2 regions of the Acetobacter sp. P5B1 genome follow, and region 1 is predicted to be linked to the other one. Evidence: riboswitches for the same ligand, from Rfam matches in the RefSeq annotation. Region 1 holds a riboswitch; the other holds the start of a gene.
What was found. A riboswitch is a leader RNA that binds a small molecule or an ion and turns the genes downstream of it on or off. The one in region 1 is predicted to bind cobalamin.

Region 1 (9,811 bases):
CACATCCTGCGGGGCCTTCGTCACCTTACAAATGCTTATCTGGATACCGCCCCGCGCCCGGATGCTTTACAACCGCCCTATGGAACATACGGGAACAGAGCTACGCCGGGGCTGGACCACCGGAAGCTGCGCAACAGCCGCCGCAAAAGCCGCATGGCTGATGCTCCTGGGGCACGAGCCTCCGGCCAGTGTGACCATCACGCTCCCTAGCGGCCAACGCCCCACCTTTACGCTCTGCCGCACTGGTCTGGACCACGGGCATCCCTTTGCCGAGGTGGTGAAAGATGCGGGTGATGACCCGGACATCACCCACGGGGCCGTTATCCGCGCCACGGTTCGCCGCCTGCCTGCGGGTTCCGGCGTGCAGTTTCGGGCTGGCCCGGGTGTTGGCATGGTCACACGCCCCGGCCTGCCCATTCCCCCCGGTGAGCCAGCCATTAATCCCACCCCGCGCGCCATGATCCGCACAGCCCTGACCGAAGCCAACGAGGGCACCCTTCCTGACGCAGAGGTCACGCTTTCCATTGAGGATGGGGCCAGACTGGCGGAGCGCACCCTTAACAGCCGCCTTGGCATTACCGGCGGCCTTTCTGTTCTGGGCACAACCGGCATTGTCGTGCCGTTTTCCTGCGCTGCATGGATCGACAGTATTCATCGCGGCATTGATGTCGCCCGCGCAGAAGGCCTGCCGCATATTGCAGGCTCTACCGGCAATGTTTCAGAAAAGGCTGTACAGAAAGTCTATGATCTGCCCGATACCGCGCTAATTGAAATGGGGGATTTTGTCGGCGGTATGTTGAAATACCTGCGCCGCCACCCCGTACCACGCCTGACCATTGCGGGCGGCATTGCCAAAATGACCAAACTTGGTCAGGGCAAGCTGGACCTGCACTCCAAACGCGGACAGGCCGACATGGCAGCACTTGCACAGCTTGCCGCAACAGGCGGCGCACCTGCATCCGTAACAGACGCCATTGCCGCCAGCCCCACCGTAGCCGAGGCTTTCCTGTTAGCTACAGCCGCACATATCCCGCTCGGCACCCTCATCGCACAATCCGCCTTGCGCACGGTTCTGGAGACCCTTGCCCCAGCCCCCTGCGCGGTGGATGTGATGGTGTTTGACCGCTCAGGCCAATGTGTTGGACAGGCTGGCCCTTCCCTGCCCCAAACCTGATTTAACTCCGGAAACGCCGCCGATAATCCGGGTCATACAAAGCGCTTTCCCGAAAGTCTTTTTCCGCCAGAGCAGGTCCCACTAGCACGAGAGCTGTGCGTTCCACCGGGTTTTGCGCCAGTTCTGCTTCAATCGTGCTCAGTGTGCCGCGTAACACGAGTTGATCCGGCCATGTCGCCCGCGCCACAATGGCGACAGGGCAATCTGCCCCGTAAAAAGGCGTCAGTTCCTGCACGATCTTTCCCAGCGCATGAATGGCCAGATGAATAGCCAGCGTCGCACCTGTGGTCGCAAACGCCGCCAGTGTTTCACGCTCCGGCATAGCGGATGCCCGGCCCGTCATACGCGTCAGCACAACACTCTGGGCCACACCCGGCATAGTCAATTCCCGCCCCAGAACAGAGGCCGCAGCCGCAAAGGCGGGTACACCCGGCACCATGCTCCATGGAATCCCCAGCCGGTCCAGCCGACGCGTCTGTTCCGCAACGGCACTGTAAATGGACAAATCGCCTGAATGCAGGCGGGCTACATCGTGCCCTTCCGCATGAGCTTTGGCATATTCCGCTTCAATCTCATCCAGAGAAAGCGGGGCCGTATCCACCAGCCGCGTGCCCTCGGCGCAAAATTTCAGCATATCCGGCGGCACAATGGAGCCTGCATACAGGCACACCGGGCAGCGCTCCAGCAGATCGCGCCCCCGAAGCGTCAGTAAATCCGCAGCCCCCGGGCCGGCCCCAATAAAATAAACCGTCATTTCGTTTCCTCTCCTTCCGCCACCGCACAGGTTATGCCCGCATGCGCTTGCCGCAGCACGCGCAACCACACTCCAGCTCCAGCTCCAGCTCCAGCCAGTGCACAGCCTTCTGCCACAGAGGCAAAACCTCTTTCCTGCAAAGCTCTTTCTGAAACTGTTTGGCAAATATTCTGCACGCCCCGCAATGCGTCATCCGAAACCCAGAACAGAGGGACGCCAAGCAGCGAGGCCACGTCCTCCGGTAACGCTTCACCGTGCCGAAAGCCCGGAACTGCCAGATATGTCAAAGCAGTGGCCTTATTCTCTTGCACCACCTGCCGCACAAAAGTCGCTGCCTCGGTCGCGCTGGCCGAGTTGCTCCATCCCATCCCGGCCACGCTCATGGAAGATCTTCCGGTTTCGACACCACCCACTGCGTCACACTCATAGCCGGACGGAAGCCGTGCATCTGCCCAACCCCTTCCATGCGGGAGACTGCCAGACGGGTCAGTGTGCCGCCCCATTCCTGCACCGCCTGCATCAGCCGTGCTTCCGTTTCCATCACCACGGCATTAACCACAAGTCGACCGCCGGGTTTGAGAGCCTCCCATGCGCCTTCCAGAACATCAGCACGACTTCCGCCTCCGCCAATAAAAATAGCATCCGGGCGTTCCAGATTTTCAAAACCCTGTGGCGCACGCGCTTCCACAACCTGCAAATCGGGCACACCCAGCTTTAGAGCGTTCCGGGCGATCCGTGCAGCCCGTTCCGGCACGGGTTCAAGCGTGATGGTGCGGCAGGACGGGTCTGCCAGCATCCACTCAATCCCTACAGAGCCAGAGCCGCCCCCCACGTCCCACAGCAATTCCCCGGCACGCGGGGCAAGAGACGAAAGCGTCACGGCACGAATTTCGCGTTTCGTCATCTGCCCGTCATGCTCGAAGCAGGAATCCGGCAGGCCCGAAGTCAGAGAAAGGCTAAACGTCCGGCTGTCCGGTACAATCTCCAGCGCCAGAATAGTCAGCCTGCCGGGAGTGACGGGCACACCGTGCCGCGCCTCAAAATCATACCGCCGTTCTCTTGGGCCGCCGAGCGCTTCCAGCCCATGGCAACGTGTGCGCCCAAAGCATGACTCCGTCAGCCATTCCGCAACCTGAGCCGGAGACTGCTCATCCGCACACAGCACAATCAGCCGCGCTCCGGGCTGCAAAAATGGCCTCATACGCTGCATAGGCCGCCCGCACAAAGACACGACCCGACAATCCTGCAAGGCCCAGCCAAGACTCGCACAGGCCAGAGACATGGACGAGGCCGCAGGCAAACACAGCATTTCCTCCGGGGGCACATACCTGGCCAGCGTTGCACCAACGCCATAGAAAAACGGATCACCAGACGCCAGCACCACGACCGGCATGCCCCGACGGGCCAGAACAGCCTCTACACCTTTTTGAAAAGGTGACGGCCAGACCAGCGTTTCTCCCTGAATATTCTCAGCCGCCAGTTCCAGATGCCGTGCGCCCCCCACAACATACGACGCATGAGAGAGCAGTGTGCGGGCAGCAGGACTCAGGCCGTCCAGCCCGTCCTCCCCAATACCGATCAGCGTCAGCCAGACATCAGACATCACATCTCTCTCCCCGGTTCCGCGCTGCCCTCGTCACGCTCATCCTCTCTCGGAGCCTCCAACTTGCAGAAACCCCATGCCGGTCGCTATGGAAAGACCCATACGTTCCTTCAGGATACAGCACGCCATGCCCCTCTCTGCTGCCTCTGCACCCCTGCCCGTGCTGATTCTGGGCGGCACGACGGAAGCCTCGGGCCTGTGCCGTCTGCTGGAACATGAGGCTATTTTTGCCCCCACACTCTCTCTGGCTGGCGTGACCAAAAACCCGCATCTGCCCAATATCGCTGTGAGGATTGGCGGATTTGGAGGCGTGAAAGGACTGAAAGACTGGCTGCATCATCATGCTATTCAAGCTGTGATTGACGCCACGCACCCGTTTGCCGCCACCATGAGCCAGCATGCCGCCAAAGCCTGCGCAGACCTGGAGCTCCCGTTGCTTCGGCTGGAACGCCCGGCGTGGCTCCCCACTGCGGAAGACCAGTGGCACAGTGTCCCCAGCCTGACCGTAGCTGCCAGCCTGTTGGCGGCCCCCGCAGGTTATGGCCAGCACCCCTTGCGGGTTTTTCTGACAACCGGACGCAAGGAGGTCGCACCGTTCTGCGCTGCCCCGCAACACACCTATCTGCTGCGCTCCATTGATGCACCAGACCCAACCAGCCTGCCCCCGCACACCACATGCCTGTCCGCGCGCGGACCGTTTGATTACGCGGCAGAACTGGCGGTGATGCAGGCGCATCATATTGATATTCTGGTCACCAAAAACTCTGGCGGAACGGCAACCTTTCCAAAACTGGAAGCGGCTCGCACCCTGCATTGCCCGGTGATTATGGTTGAGCGCCCGCCACACCCTGCCTGCCCGAGAGTAGACACGCCGAAAGAGGCTATGGCGTGGCTGCAAACGCATCAGACCGCCTCAACCTTGCGCGACGTATAAAACCACACGCTCCCGTCTGGACGCGGGATCAGATGACTGGCTACACAGCCAATCAGCACCAGCGTGCTCATATCCGCCCATGTGGCATCAGCTTCTGCCAGAGTGGACAAACGTACGGCCTCATCTTCCCGCCCCATGGCCCGCGCAAAAGCAACCGGGATTGATCCCGGCAGGCATCCGCGCAAATGGTCCAGAGCCTCGCCCAACTGCGTCGGGCGTGCTTTGGAGCGCGGATTATACAATGCAATCACAAACCCGGCCTCTGCAGCCAGAGACAGCCTGCGCAAAACAACAGACCAAGGCTTGAGGTTATCAGAAAGCGACATCACACAGAAATCGCCCCCCAGAGGCGCTCCCAGCCGTGCCGATGCAGCCAGAACCGCGCTGACACCGGGGACAACCGTAATCTCAAGCCCGCGCCATTCCTGCGGCCCATGGTCTACGGCCTCAAACACGGCGCTGGCCATGCCGAACACGCCTGCATCCCCACCGGACACGACAGCAACATGCCGCCCCTGCATGGCCATTTCCAACGCATGACGCGCCCGCTCAAGTTCCACCCGGTTATCCGAACTGTGCCGCACAACTGATGCAGGCGCCTCAACGCGCTCCACATACGGCCCATAGCCAACCAGATCCGTCGCCCGACTGAGCGCCTGATTAGCCTGTGGCGTGCGCTGTAGCACATTGCCCGGTCCCAGCCCGATAATGCTGACAGACCCCGTCATCGGACACCCTTTCTGCCAGGAACCAACGCCAGTGAAAAATAGGGCGCAGGCCCTTCCTGCTCTGCCAGAGGCAAACACCGCGCCTCTGGCTGTGTGCCGCGTTCCACATAAACAGCTTCTGGCAAACGCCCTGCCTGTGTCAGCGCCTTACGTAATTTTGGCATATTGCGGCCAATCTTCATCACCACAGCGGCATCGGCCTTTTCCAGCCAGTGCGCCAGATCCTCTTCCGGCATGGTGGCGGGCAGCACGCACAACACATCATCCCCATGCGTCATAGGCCGCGCCGCCTGTGACCAGCATCCGCTCATGGCGGAAATGCCCGGCACAACCTGCGTTGCAAACCGGCTGCGCAAGCGGTCAAACAGATACATAGCTGAGCCATACAGAAAGGGATCACCTTCGCAGAGCAGAGCCACATCCTTCCCCTGTTCCAGAACGGTGGCCAGATCCTGCGCGCAGCGGTCATAAAACGCGTTCATGTCCGTATGATATGCGGGATCTTTGACGGAAATCTCGGTTGTAAACGGATACGCCAGCCGGATTTCCTGCGTGGTTGGGGCAATATGCGCCTGTGCAATACGCCGGGCATGACCCTGCGTGTCATGCCGACAGAAATACGCCACCGCCGGTGCTGCTTGCAGGACTTTCACTGCCCGTAGCGTCATCAGGTCCGGGTCACCCGGCCCGACACCCACCACATGCAACGTGCCGTGCGCCATCACTCAACCTCACTTGCAAGTGCGTTCACGGCCGCCGCGGCCATGGCGCTGCCTCCCAGCCGCCCGTGCACAACCAGCCATGGAACATCGTGTCTTTTTGCAAGAGCGTCCTTGGATTCCGCAGCGCCCACAAAGCCGACTGGCAAACCGATAATAGCCGCAGGCTTCGGTGCACCGGCATCCAGAAGTTCCAGCAAGTGGAACAACGCCGTGGGGGCATTACCGATTGCTACCACGGCCCCGGCCAGTTTCTCCCCCCACAAATCCAGCGCGGCAGCGGAGCGCGTATTGCCAATCTCCTTAGCCAGTTCCGGTGTGCGGGTATCCCGCAGGGTACACACGACCTCATTCTCCGCAGGCAGACGGGCACGGGTAATACCATGCGCGACCATCTCGGAATCACAAAGAATAGCACAGGATTTTTTAAGGGATGCTCTTGCTGAAGAGACGAAATCCTCCGTCATCGCCACAGACTGCGCCACATCCACCATGCCGCATGCATGAATGATCCGGACGACGATTTGCGCCTGCTCAGGCGAAAAGCCGCGCAGGTCCGCTTCTGCCCGGATGGTGGCAAAGGAGCGTTTATAAATAGCGGCTCCATCCCGAATATAATCATAAGCCTGCATATTCAAACGTCTCCTTTAGGCAGAGCCTGCAAAAAAGCTCTTACATCTTCAGTTTTTGGCAGAATACAAATCGGCTCATCGCTGGCCGTGCCCTGCAGCACCATGCCATAGCCCTCACTCCCGGCAACCAGCGTGACCGTTGCGGCACCGGGATGCGCACAGCCCTTACGACAGCCCGATACATGCAGATCGGCTTTATCCGGCAGGAACGGCGCAAGGACCAGCGCATCGCGCCCCACATCTCCAGCAGCCTGCGCACATCCCGGCGCGCCAATGCAGGCATAAACGCGCAGGCGTGCATCATCAGGGTGCGTGATCATTCCAGAAATTTCAGGATTTTTTTTCAGACCGGCAAAAACAAGCCCAGACCATGCCGTCATCCGCAACACGCCATCTCCTTGCTGCGCAACGTGCGCACAGGCGCGAAGCGTTGTAGCCGTCAGACGCCCTAGCGGCGCTACGGCAGCATAAGCTGAGCCTGTCAGATGGCCTGCCCGCGCGGCAAGAAGGCTTCCGTTCTGCATTTCTGCCCCGGCGGCTGACACGCCCCTAAGTCCAATTTCTGCAAACAGCTGTTTCCCGATAGCTGGCTCGCGAAGAGGCCGCTGCGTTTCACCGCGTTTTACAAAAGCCTCCGCCAGAGCAAGGGCTATCTGCACGCCCTCATGCACGGTCTGCGGCTCTGAGCAGCTACTCCCACACACCACGCGCCAGCCAGCCTCTGAGGATGCCGTGCTTTCAACAGCCTGAAGCATAATATCGGCACGCAGAGATCCTGTCGGGAAAAATCCGCCGCCATCAACGCAAAAACCAAATTTATCAGGCAGGGCAGAAAGAGACGGATGGTCTATCAAGCCGCTCCGTAGAGCGTCAGCACACAGCATAGTCTCTGTCGCACAGGCAGGATCTATCCCCGCCAGAGGAGAAACCTGAAGAGCAAGGCGTCGCTCGGTTTCCGGGTCAGCCTGTCCCAGACCAGCCGCAATCATACGCTGCGGGAAAGCGTGCGCTGCTTCCAGACTAAAGCCGCGCAGTTGCACGTTGCCCCGGTTGGTCAGGCTGATCTGTCCATTGCCGTCCTGTTCCGCAACATCTGCCAGCAGATGGGCCTGCGCTGCTGTCATCCGGCCCAGAGGCGGACGCACGCGCACCAGCCAGCCGTCCGCCGCCTGCATGGGCGCAAACAGGCCGGGACACCATCCTTTGACCACAGGTGCAGAAAATGCGGCCGACATGAACACCCTTCAGGCAACACACCGCACAAAGCGGCATGGGGGTGCAGTTCCAAGGCCGCCCGGACAAGCCAGACGGTAGCGCGCATCGCAACGCGCCATCACGCACTGGACACCCCGCCAGGCATGACACTCCAGAAATCAGATGGCAGGTCTCCTGGCTGATGACACAAAACCACCGGTTTTCCGGGGGCTTCTCACTCGTTCCATACCTTCCCGGAGAGGTCTCCAGTGGTACAACACCCTGTGGCAGAGTGCTGGAACAAGCCTGATGTCACATACAGTTGCGGGGGCAGCGACGGCCAAGAAACAGCGGAGTTCTCACCGTACTTCCCTTTTCATCCCAAAGCGGGAACCATCGCGTCCTGTTAAGCAGGCTCTCCGGGAGATGTCAAAACACTGTGTACGCAGCCCTGCACTCTTGAAACAAAGGCCCTGAGCCGTCAGCTCTCAAGGGGCTCATACCTTACCCGCCACACGCACGGAGAACAGAATGATGCAGTATCGCCAGCTCGGTCGGTCCGGCCTGCGTATTTCCGCCTTTACCCTTGGCACCATGACATTCGGGGGCAAAGGCTCTTTTGCCAAAACCGGCAATACCGATACAGCGGGGGCCCGCCGCCTGATTGACCTGTGTCTGGATGCTGGCATCAACATGTTTGATACAGCAGACGTCTATTCCACCGGAGAGTCTGAAACCATTCTGGGAGAAGCCCTGAAAGGTCGCTCGCAGGAAACTCTGGTGACGACCAAAGCCCGCTTTCGCATGCAGGACGGTCCGAATGGGGAAGGCTCTTCCCGCCTGCATCTGATTGCCGCGTGTGAAGCCAGCCTGAAGCGTCTGGGCCGGGACCATATTGATCTGTACTATCTGCATGAATGGGACGGCCTTACCCCACTGGATGAAACGCTGGAAGCGCTGGATACCCTGACCCGTGCGGGCAAAATCCGCTATGCAGGCGTTTCCAATTTCTCCGCATGGCAGGTGATGAAAACGCTTTCCGTCGCTGAACGGAACCGGCTGATTGCCCCTGTCTCCCAGCAGATTTATTACTCCCTGCAGGCGCGGGATGCGGAGTATGAACTACTGCCCGCCGCTGTTGATCAGGGGCTTGGGGTGCAGGTCTGGAGTCCGCTGGCAGGTGGCCTGCTGTCCGGCAAGTATCGCCGTAACCAGCCCACCCCGCAGGGCCGCCAGCTTGAAGATTTTGGTGAACCGCCGGTGCATGACAAGGAAAAGCTGTTCGATATTGTCGAAGTGCTGATTGCTGTTGGCGAAGAGCATGGCGTATCCGCCGCCCAGATCGCTCTGGCATGGACCATGCACCGGCCGGCTATTACGTCCGTCATTATCGGCGCGCGCACGGAAGACCAGCTAAAAGACAACCTGAAAGCTGCCGAACTGGTGCTGTCGGAAGACCAGTTGAGCCGCCTCAATCAGGCCAGCCTGCCGCCCCTGCTTTATCCATACTGGCATCAGGCCAGCACTGCCGCCAGCCGGTTGAGCGCTGCGGACCGGGTGCTGCTGGAACCGTTCCTGAAAACACAGTAAGACGGGCGCAGGCCGGACAGCCGCCCTCCTCGGTTTTCTCGTGCATAAACCGTGCGGGCGGCTGTCCTTCCCTTTTATCGCAAACCGGGATGCGTCATGAAGCTTGTGAGAACCAGACACGAACTGGCCGAAATTGTCACGCAGTGGCACCATGAGGGTGAAACAATCGGGCTGGTGCCCACCATGGGGTCTTTGCACGAAGGCCATCTGACGCTGGTGCGCGCACTGGACGGCAAAGCCACCCGCCGGATTGTGACGATCTTCGTCAACCCGATCCAGTTCAACAACCCGGATGATTTCCAGCTTTACCCCCGCGGTCTGGAGGCCGACGAAGCGCTTCTGGCAGAAACCGGCGTGGTGGACGTTCTGTACGCCCCGGATGAAACGCAGATCTACCCGCCCGGCTTTTGCACCCGTATCAGCGTGTCCGGCCCTGACCGGATGCTGTGCGGCGGAGACCGGCCCGGCCATTTTGATGGCGTT
Region 2 (9,811 bases), on a different contig from region 1:
TCCGGGTTCTCTGGCACGTTGGACCTCCATGTTCCCTGTGCCGGAGTTTAGAGAAGCCTTATGACTCGCCAGCCGTTCCGCATTCTTTTTTCTGTTTTATGTCTGGTTCTGGCGGGGCTTTTCCACCCGATACTTTCAGGCCCGGCGGCACGGGCGGCACAGCCCGAAACACCTGCCACACAACCCGCCTCTCCGGCCCAAACGCCCGCCCCCCTGATTGCAGACATCACGCTTTTTGCGTCTGATGCGACGCTGAATGCGATGGGGGATGAGATCCGCGCGATCTATGTTGGCAGTCGAAAAGATTACTCCACCACCCAGAATACCAACGCCCTGAACATGCTGCTGCGCCGCGCAACGGCGGTTGCCACCAAGACGGATGCTCTGCTGACGCAGATCAAGCCGTATGAGAGCGTGTATCAGAGCTTTGTCGATATTCTGGGGAAGCCGGAAGCCTCTGAACCCGCCTCCATTACCGAGCAGCGCAAAATGCTGACGGCCAGACAGCAGGACATTTCCGGCCGCATCACCCGCCTGCGGCTTTACCAGCTGGAAGCCCAGCAACTCATGCAGGAACTGCGCCAGCATGGCACGGCCATCCAGCAGGCCACCATGACGCAGCGTTTCCCAACGCCGCTTGGGGTTAATTTCTGGTCTCAGCTTTCCAGCACCGCCAAACAGGATAGGGACCGTGCAGCCTCTCTGGTCTCCGAGATTGGTGTGGTGCTGAAAAATGCCTTTACCGGCCAGCATGCGTTACTCACGCTGGGGGCGCTGGCGCTCTCCGGCCTGCTGCTGGCGCTGCATTTTTTCTGCCATACGCCCGTACGGATGCTGGTCTCCCGCTTTCTGCCGACAGGCCGCATTCGCCCCATTACAGCTGCCGTCATTTGTTCACTCATTGGCGTTGTCGCATGGGGCGGGGCGTTTCAAATCATCTGGAACGCCATCAGCTTTAATAATGATGCCGTCGCGGATGATCTCTCCGCTCTGGCCGATATGGTGGCAGCGCAGGTTCCACTGTGCGGGTTTGTGCTGGAACTGGGCATGAGCATCCTCTCCCGCAGGCCGGAATGGCGCGTCTTCCCCATGCCGGACACGCTGGCGCGCAACCTGCGCCTCTTCCCCTTCTGGTTTGCCTCCGCCCTGATTGTGCGCGGCGTCCTGCGTTATGTGGATACCCAGAGCGGGCTGGGGCTCCTGCCCATTCAGCTTCTGGATGGTCTTTATACGCTCGCCGTCAGCCCGCTGCTGTTTGCCATCCCGCGTCAGCTGCGCCTGTCGGCCCAGCAGGATAATCCTGAGACCAATTCTGCCGAGATCGCCCCGCTTTTAAGAACACTTGTCACCACCATCGCCATTGTCTGCTGGGGGGCCGTGCTGACGGGTTATATCCCGCTGGGATACACCATCATCTCGTGGGTCTCCGTCATGGCCATCACCATGACGGGCCTGCTGCTGGTGGCCCTGCTGGCCACCGCACTGGGTAGCAGCGTGTTCCCCTCCAGAGCGCCGGTTGGTGCCCATCTGGTCAGGCTGGGCCTCCCTGCCCGGCTGGTGGATCAGGCGAGTGTGGTTATCCCCGGGCTGATCAGCGTTTTTTTGCTGGTTGTCGCCTTTTCTGTCGCCACGGCGGGTGCAGATTTTGATCCCTCTCAGGTTGGCCGTCGTATTCTGTCCATCTTTAAAGGGCAGGCCGCAACGGAAGGTAGCTTCAACCTCTCGCTGGATGCCGTGCTGCTGTGCGCCGGGCTGCCTATCCTGGGCCACTACGCCATCCGGATTGTCAGGAACTGGTTCCGCCTGCACTTCTTCCCCACCACGCGGCTGGATATTGGCGCGCAGGCCTCCATCCTGAATATTCTGACCTACAGCGCGTGGATCGTCATCGGGCTGTGCATGGCCTCCGCTCTCGGGGTCACGGTCAAGAGCATGACATGGGTTGTCAGCGCCCTGTCCGTTGGTATCGGTTTTGGCTTGCAGTCCATTGTGCAGAACTTTGTGTCCGGCATTATTCTTATGGCCGAACGCCCCGTCTCCATTGGGGATGTGGTCGATATTGCCGGGGCGCATGGTGAGGTCGCGCGCATCAGCGTGCGGTCCACCAATATCAAACTGGCTGATGGCTCCACGATGATTGTGCCAAACTCACAATTCATCACCTCCGCAGTGCGCAACGCCACGCGGGCGGAAAAGCCGGGCGTGTTCACCATCCCGCTGCAGGTACCGTTTACGTCTGATCTGCACAAAGCCATGAATGTGATGACCTGCACGCTGGCAGGCTGCGAAAATGTGGAAGACCAGCCTGTGCCAACCGCCAGCATCACCTCCGTGACGGACGGCTCCGCCGTTCTGACCGGCACCGCCCGCGCCCGTGTAGGGATGGACACTGCCACAGTGCGCAGTGAGGCCCTGTTTGCCTTGTGGCAGGCCTTTCAGGACAATCAGATACCCGTCACGGTGCCCAGCACCCTCATCCAACCCGCAAAGTAGAACAAAAAAGGCCGGGCTTCTCATCCGGCCTTTTCTTTTTAGAAATCCGCCTGCGCACTGATGGAGAAGGACCGGGGCGCACCGAGCATGACCTCACTCGGGTAGCTGGTGTCCGCCCACTGGATAAAGTGCTTGTTGCCAATATTGTCGATGCGGCCATAGACCGTAATGTTTTTATAGGCATGCCAGCCTGCAAAAACATTGACCAGCGCATAATCCTTCAGAGACAGCGTATTCGCATAGTCCCCTTTGCGAGCCGACACGTAGCGCATCCCCGCCCCCAGATCGAGCGGCAGATCCCCCACACGGGACCAGATAGCCCACAGATTAGCCGTAACAGCAGGCACATCTGGCACCTGATTGCCCGATGCATCGACCGAGGCGCTGGGATGAAATGACCCGTAGCGGGAATAGGTGTAGGCCACGTTGCCGGACAGGCTCCAGTGCCGGTTGAGGGACAAATCACCCTGCCATTCCACCCCACGCGATTTCTGCACACCGGCGGTCGCTACCGTATCCGGCCCGGTAGAAACCAGCATGCGGGTCCGCCTGATGTCATACAGCGCCAGCGTGGTGGTGAAGCGTCCGTCCCACAGGCTAGCTTTTACGCCAATTTCGCCCTGCCGGGAGTGGCTGAGGCGGGTGAACTGCCCCCGGTTAACCAGAAACAGGTTGGAGCCCGGCGGATCTTCCCCTGTCGTATAAACCCCATATACGCTGATGTTTTTCGTAATATCGAACACTGGCCCGATGCGGAAATTATCCGGGTTATAATGGCCTTTGAAACTTGTAGCCGCGTTAAACTGCCCGGCCTGCGTGTAGTTCTGCCGGTCGAGCGAAAGCCAGTCATACCGGAAACCGCCCACCAGCCGCAGATTATCGCGAATGGTCAGAACATCTTCCAAAAACAGCCCTGCCTGCACCATCGTGGTGGGAGATTTCATGAAGGGATATTCCCCCGCAAAAGACCCAAGCTGCGTGGATTCCGGGCTGGCCAGAGACACACTGTCCGCATAATCCGCCGAAGGAAAACCACGGTTGCGGATAAAGCGCAGATAATAGGCATCCCCACCCAGCACAAAACGGTTCTTCATACCGAAGACGGAAAAATCAAACTGCGCGTGCAGCGTATCCCCAACCTGATGCTGGTTTTGATACACATAAAACCGGTCTCGCCCGATACGCCCCGGCGCAATGGCATTGCCTGCGGCGTCCGTGCTGCCGGGGCTGTTGAGGTAGGTCAGGCTTTCCGCATTATTCCAGCGCCGTTTGGAATAAATGAAGTAGCTGCTGTTATGAAACAGAACATGGCTGTTCACCCGCCAGTCCAGATGCAAAGTGGGCGTGGCGTTGACGGACCCGGCCTTACCATCCCGCACGTTATAATACCGCCAGAGGGATGCACGGGTAATGCCCAGCCCCTTACTGGAACTCAGCAGACCGCCCACACGCCCGCCCGTCTGGGAAAGATCCACCAGCGGTGTACCGTAATAGGTAGAAAGCCGGTCTGTCAGATAATCCATGCTCAGCCGGGCAGTGAATTTGGATGTCGGCTTCCAGAGCAGGGTTGTCGTGAAATCATCCGAGTGCGGATCAGCCCCTTTTACAAACCCGTCAGAAGACGTGCGGCTGAAGTCCGTACGCAATGCCAGCGTTTGCGTAATGGGCACAGAGCCACCTATGCCCGCATTCCATGTATTGAAACTGCCATAGGAGATAAGCGCATTGGCGTGGGGGCCATCAAAGGTCGGGTTTCGGGTACGCATGTCCACCGTGCCACCCACAGCCCCCTGCCCATACAACACGGAGGACGGGCCTTTGAGCACCTGCACACTTTCCAGATTGAAGCTGTTCTGGGGCCGGTTGATCATGGTGGTGGGGCCAAAATACTGGCCGTCATGCAGCACCAAGATCTGGTTCCCGGTAAAACCGCGCATCATCAGCTGCGCCGGGCTACCCGGAGACCCACCGGACGAAACACCGGGGGCGCTGTCTGCTGCCGCCTCGGCCTGCGCATAGCCACGCTGCATCATCAGATCATGGGACACGACATTAATGGTGCCCGGTGTGTGCTGGATGGAAAGCCCCAGTTTGCCACCGACGGCTGGCACGGCCTGAAGCGGCGCTGTCTTGCCGTAAGCGGTAATATATTCCGCGCCTGCCGCCGTCATGGCGGGCACAGGGGMTTCCTGCTTTTTWTGCTGAGGACCTCTGTTTTTTTTCAAAGGTCTGGCATCAGGATTTCCCGATCCCTCGGGTGTTGCCGCATAGACGATGGAAACGGAATTCAGGCCCAGCAGGAGACTGAGGGCGTAAGAGAGTGGACGCACGGGGTTCGCTCCAAAAAACGTCACCGCGGTGGAAGCACTGAGCAAACCGTGCCTCGCCGCCACATCACCCCGTATGGCAGCTCCGTCCGTGACTTTCGGGCAATGGCAGGTCTCCTGGCTCGCTGGTCTTCGGATCTCGCAGCGGCCTTCCCCCCCATGTCCCACACGGGGAGTGGCATGGATGCCGCAAATCCTCTCAGCTTACAGTTGCGGGGGCAGCATCGGCTTGAACCGATTTCCCTCTTAGCCCTCCGACTGCACACACAGCCTGAAGGCACCATAGCTGGGTGCAGCGTAAACATGCTCCGCAAAAGCTTGTCAACGAAAGTGCGGCTACACGCATGATAAAAAACGACCCCTAATTCCTGCTGTTGCGAAAAACCGGGTTTGCGTACACTCTGCCCGCATCAGTCAACAGCCCCGCGCAAGCGGGTTAAAAGGGAAGACCGTAGGCCGTTAAGCACGGCTCAGTCGGTCGCTGCTCCCGCAACTGTAGGCGGTATGTCTGGGCCTTTTCTGCCACGCGGCAGGCCACTGGTGAACAACCGGGAAGGTAAGGCTCAGATGCGTATCCGCGAGCCAGGAGACCTGCTGTTGTCGTTCAGGACCGTGCCGCCGGGCGGGATGTACCGGAAGGCAGGAGTAAACACAGTGAGACCGTTCTCGCCCCTTTCCTCTTTGCCCCGCCCATATCGGACGGCTGAGGCTTACCACCCGGCTTTTGTCAGACTGCTGCACTCATGCCCGCCCCGTTTCCATGCCCTGCAGGCCGCCCGTCTGGCTTTGCTGCCACCCCCGGAGCAGGAAGACGTTATTGCACGCAACGGCCAAGCGCTTTTCCTGAAACTGACACCCCGCCTGCCCGCCACACACCGGGAACGCGGGGCCATGCTGGAAGAGGCTTTTCGCCCCCTTCTGCTAACGGCCACTGAGTATCTCGAAGCCATGCCTTCGTTCACTCTGGATATGGCACCCAAGGCCGCACAGCAGATTGTGCAGGCCTATGTGGCCGTGCATTGGGCACGCGGCGCACAGGCCGCCGCCATGGCTTTGTATAACGCCCCCGCATGAAGGCACTCCGCAGAGCGCTTTATCTGACGCACAGATGGCTGGGGCTTGGCATGGGGCTGCTGATGGCAGGCTGGTGCGCGTCCGGCATTGTCATGCTCTGGCACACATGGCCTCAGCCGGATGACCGTGCCCTTGCCCATGGTCCGGCAGAAATCCAGTGGCCTGCACACCTTCCGAATTTACGTGATCTCGACAGGAATAAACGCTTTCAGGCGTTCCAGATCAGCATGGTTGGGCAGGAACCCGCTCTGACGCTCACCCCGGAAAACGGGCCGCCTTTTGCGCTTGATCTGCGCACAGGCCTTGCGGGCCGCATTCCCCCGGCAGATGCTGCCACCAGCGCCCTACGCTATGCCCGCACGACTGGCACACAAGGTCAGCCAGTGTTTGACGGCCTCACCACGGACGACCAGTGGGTTCTGGATACTCATGGCCGGGAACATGGATTTTATCGTTTTCTCTTCCCGGACGTTCCCCACACGCAGGTTTACGTCTCCTCTCTGACAGGCGAGGTCATGCAGGCTACAACCCGCACGACCCGCGTATGGGCATGGGTTGGCGCTATCCCACACTGGCTCTATCCGGCAGTGCTGCGCAAACATCCCTCTCTCTGGCAGCAGGTCGTGATTGTTCTGTCTGGCACAGGCGTTTTTCTGACGGTTACCGGGTTGTGGATTGGCGTTCTGCGGCTCCGGCGCAAGTCCCCTTTTACGCCTTACCGGGGGTGGCATTGTGTCCATCATCTCAGTGGAACGATGTTTGGCGTGCTGGCCCTGCTCTGGGTAACAACCGGGCTGCTCAGCATGTCACCGGGCGGCCTGTTCCACAGCAAACCGGACGCGGTGAACCCGTTGCGCGTGACCGGCACCGTGACGGGTGCAGAGATTCAGGCTCTGCTTTCCCGGCTTGACACCGCAGCCCCTACCGGCTGGACCGGCGTGAAAAGCACCTTGCTGGACGGGCATGTTTTCCTGCAAGCCCTGCAAAAATCTGGCTTTCAAAGGCTGCACGAAACACTCGCCCCCGCCCCTCTCACCAAAGGGCAACTTGTCCAGTTTCTACGTCCTGCAGGCTTGCTTAAAACAGCAGAGAGCCTGACCCTCCTCACCAGCGCAGACGCCTATTACTTCAGCCGCCCCACGCATAAACGGCATTTTCCCGTCTGGCGTGCGCAGGCCGCAGACGGCACCTTGATCTATCTGGATGCACAATCCGGCGCGGCGCTGGCCATGCTGGATCAGCCAGCCCGCCAGTCGCGCTGGCTGGTTTACGGGTTTCACGATCTCGATTTCTGGCCGTGGTTGCGTGACGCCCCCACACATTGGAGCATAGCCTTGCCGCTCCTGAGTGGCGTGCTGTGCGTGTTTCTGTCAGGCGTCATTATCGGTATCCGACGCCTCAGACTGATACGCCTCAGTCGGATGAAAAGGCCCGGCTGACCAGCCTGACAGAGTTTTTAAACAGCCCTTACTGCGTCACAACAAAATCAAGCTGATAAGACGCCTGATCCGCTGAGCGTTTTTGCCCCTGCACCTGAATGCCCGGGTCTTGCGGTTGCAGGCAGTTCACCAGATACACCGTATCTGCTCCGGCCCCGTGATTGGTATAGGCCAGATGATAAGCACCTTTTTGCAAAACGCGCGGCACAGAAAACTGGAGAGCAATCACCCCCTCCCCGCCTTTTATGGCAGAGAGCGTGGGGAAGCTGGCTGATACTGTCTGCAAGGCAACCGGCTTTCCGTTCAGCGTAACACTCAGAGAATAAGCAGTTTGGGCCGCATAGGCCTGCTGTTCCGCCGCCGAAATCACGCCATCCCTATTCCGGTCAATCTGCGGGATCACCCGCCCCGCCACATCCACGCCGGGTGTCAGGCGCAGGCGGAGCGTCACGCCCTCCCGCGCCAGATCTACAGTTGTGGCCTGCAAATATTCATCCAGCCGGTGCGCCGAAGCAGGATGAACGCCGGCCAGACACACCAGCCCGCCAATAAATACTGCTTTGGGTAAGGTCATGCACACACTCATTTGACGGTAAACCGGCTGCCGTAACTGTTCGTCGGGTCCCGATAGACCGTATGCACATGCAGGGTCGGGTCACCCCCTACGCCCTGCGAAGAAAACTCAATAACCAGATGCGGCCCCTGAATACGGTAATACGAGGAGCCGTTACGGTCCGGCGCATGGGTGGTCGGGCCACTCCATGCAAACCATGTTTCATTGAGATCGCTCTCAATTTCTTTCAGGCGCGGAGCGGCATAAACCGGATTGATAATGCCTGCCCATTCACTGATAACATCCAGCAGCAGCGTTTTCTGCGCCGCCGTCATGGCCGAACCTTTCAGCCCTTCCGGCACAATGGTTTCGCCATCATGCCCCGGCCCCATCACCAGATCCTCCACTTTATACGGCAGAATGGCCTGTTTGCGCTGGGCGGGCGTCAGCGCGTCCAGCAGGGCAAAAGCCTTGTCGTTCTCGCCGGCCAGAACACGCACGGTCTTGCCACCGGCCTGATACACAGCAGGTTGCGCGCCCGTCAGAGTGGGCGTCATCACGCCATGTGCGCCATCAATCACAATATTCAGGCCCAGATGATGGCCACCAAACTGCACCATCCACGGCGTTGTGGCACTCGGTTCCCCAAAAACAGCGATGGTGTAAACAGCTTTCCCGGAGGCAAAATTTGTGCCTGCATCCGTCAAAGCCTGATCCGAACCCATGATATCCTGTACTTTCTGAAACCCTTTCTCGCTCAAAAGGGTTTTCAGAAGCGCCATGGCCGCCGCGCGTTGCGGCTCCGTCAGGCTGCCCATCTGGCGGCCGGGGCGCGGCACGTCGCTTACCGGGAAGTTGGACCACATGGCCTTGCCGTATTGCTCACCAAGAAAACCACCCGGCGGCCCCATACCCGGTCCGCGCGCTACGGGAGCATTTGCGTTGGCGCTCGTCACCGGTTCAGCCGGGCCACCCGGTGTTGTGCGACGGAAGCGCGCCAGCACAGCAGACTTTTGCGCCACAAACGGAAACTGCACCGTGGCTTTCCCCTGTGCATCGAACGTAGCGAGAAAGGCCTGCGCCGCGGCCACGCCCTTTTGTGTCTGCTGCACAGGTCCCTCCTCCTCAGTGGAGGCCGCAACGGCTGGCTGCACCATCTGAGCCGCGAGAGAAGGTGCAGCCAGCAGCAATCCTGCCGCCACAACAAAAGTCTTTTGCATGAAACGCACTCCGCGCCCGCAGCCGGGCAATTTTAACAACTCTTCTGTGCTGCACAGACTGCCTTCCAATTCTGGCGGGATCAAGGTGCTTCCCCTATGGTCTGTCAGGCGTAGAGTTCAGTCTCTTAATAACAGGAGCTTTCCATGCCTTTCCGTGCTTCTCTGAAGCCTGTTCTGGCCCACCGCACACAAACACTGTGTCTGGCGGCAGCTGTTCTGGCAGTCTCCGCCCCCCTCCTTCGCCCCACAAACGCCCACGCCACCAGTTGCGCCGATCTGGCCCGGCAGGCCTTGCCCGATACCACGTTTACAACCGTGCAGACGGTGGAAGCCGGGCAATGGCAGGCCCCCCAGACGCAGCTGACGCGCATTATGTCAGCACCCGGCATGAATGTAGCGGGCAAACCCACACGCGGCAGCATCCCGGCTTTTTGCCGGGTTGCCGCAACGCTGCATCCCTCGTCTGACTCCGCCATCCGCCTTGAAGTCTGGATGCCGCTGAAGGGCTGGAATGGGCGTTTTCTGGGCATTGGGAATTTCGGCTGGGCTGGCTCGCTGATGTATCAGGGCATGGAAACCGGCGTGAGCGAAGGCTACGCCGTGGCCAGCACGGATACCGGGCATGATAGCAGCACACCGGAAGGACAAGGCGGCCGCTTCACCCTCGGCCATCCGGAAAAAATGGTGGATTACGCCTACCGCGCT

Region 2: linked by a shared signal. The riboswitch ahead of KP703_RS10280 (TonB-dependent siderophore receptor) and the one ahead of cobG (precorrin-3B synthase) in region 1 are both predicted to bind cobalamin.

What each region holds. Positions count from the first base shown of each region.
Region 1 covers NZ_JACRVS010000007.1:80,033-89,843, forward strand. The annotation lists gene KP703_RS06165 (cobalt-precorrin-5B (C(1))-methyltransferase) at 80-1,174, shown strand; gene cobM (precorrin-4 C(11)-methyltransferase) at 1,176-1,928, opposite strand; gene KP703_RS06175 (cobalamin biosynthesis protein) at 1,925-2,311, opposite strand; gene cbiE (precorrin-6y C5,15-methyltransferase (decarboxylating) subunit CbiE) at 2,308-3,531, opposite strand; gene KP703_RS06185 (cobalt-precorrin-6A reductase) at 3,659-4,465, shown strand; gene cobJ (precorrin-3B C(17)-methyltransferase) at 4,435-5,193, opposite strand; gene KP703_RS06195 (precorrin-2 C(20)-methyltransferase) at 5,190-5,915, opposite strand; gene KP703_RS06200 (precorrin-8X methylmutase) at 5,915-6,544, opposite strand; gene cobG (precorrin-3B synthase) at 6,547-7,779, opposite strand; cobalamin riboswitch at 7,906-8,151, opposite strand; gene KP703_RS06210 (aldo/keto reductase) at 8,273-9,328, shown strand; gene panC (pantoate--beta-alanine ligase) at 9,425-9,811, shown strand, end outside.
Region 2 covers NZ_JACRVS010000015.1:32,559-42,369, forward strand. The annotation lists gene KP703_RS10275 (mechanosensitive ion channel domain-containing protein) at 61-2,493, shown strand; gene KP703_RS10280 (TonB-dependent siderophore receptor) at 2,532-4,664, opposite strand; cobalamin riboswitch at 4,910-5,120, opposite strand; cobalamin riboswitch at 5,222-5,434, shown strand; gene KP703_RS10285 (hypothetical protein) at 5,475-5,894, shown strand; gene KP703_RS10290 (PepSY domain-containing protein) at 5,891-7,333, shown strand; gene KP703_RS10295 (hypothetical protein) at 7,362-7,907, opposite strand; gene KP703_RS10300 (DUF3500 domain-containing protein) at 7,916-9,106, opposite strand; gene KP703_RS10305 (tannase/feruloyl esterase family alpha/beta hydrolase) at 9,251-9,811, shown strand, end outside.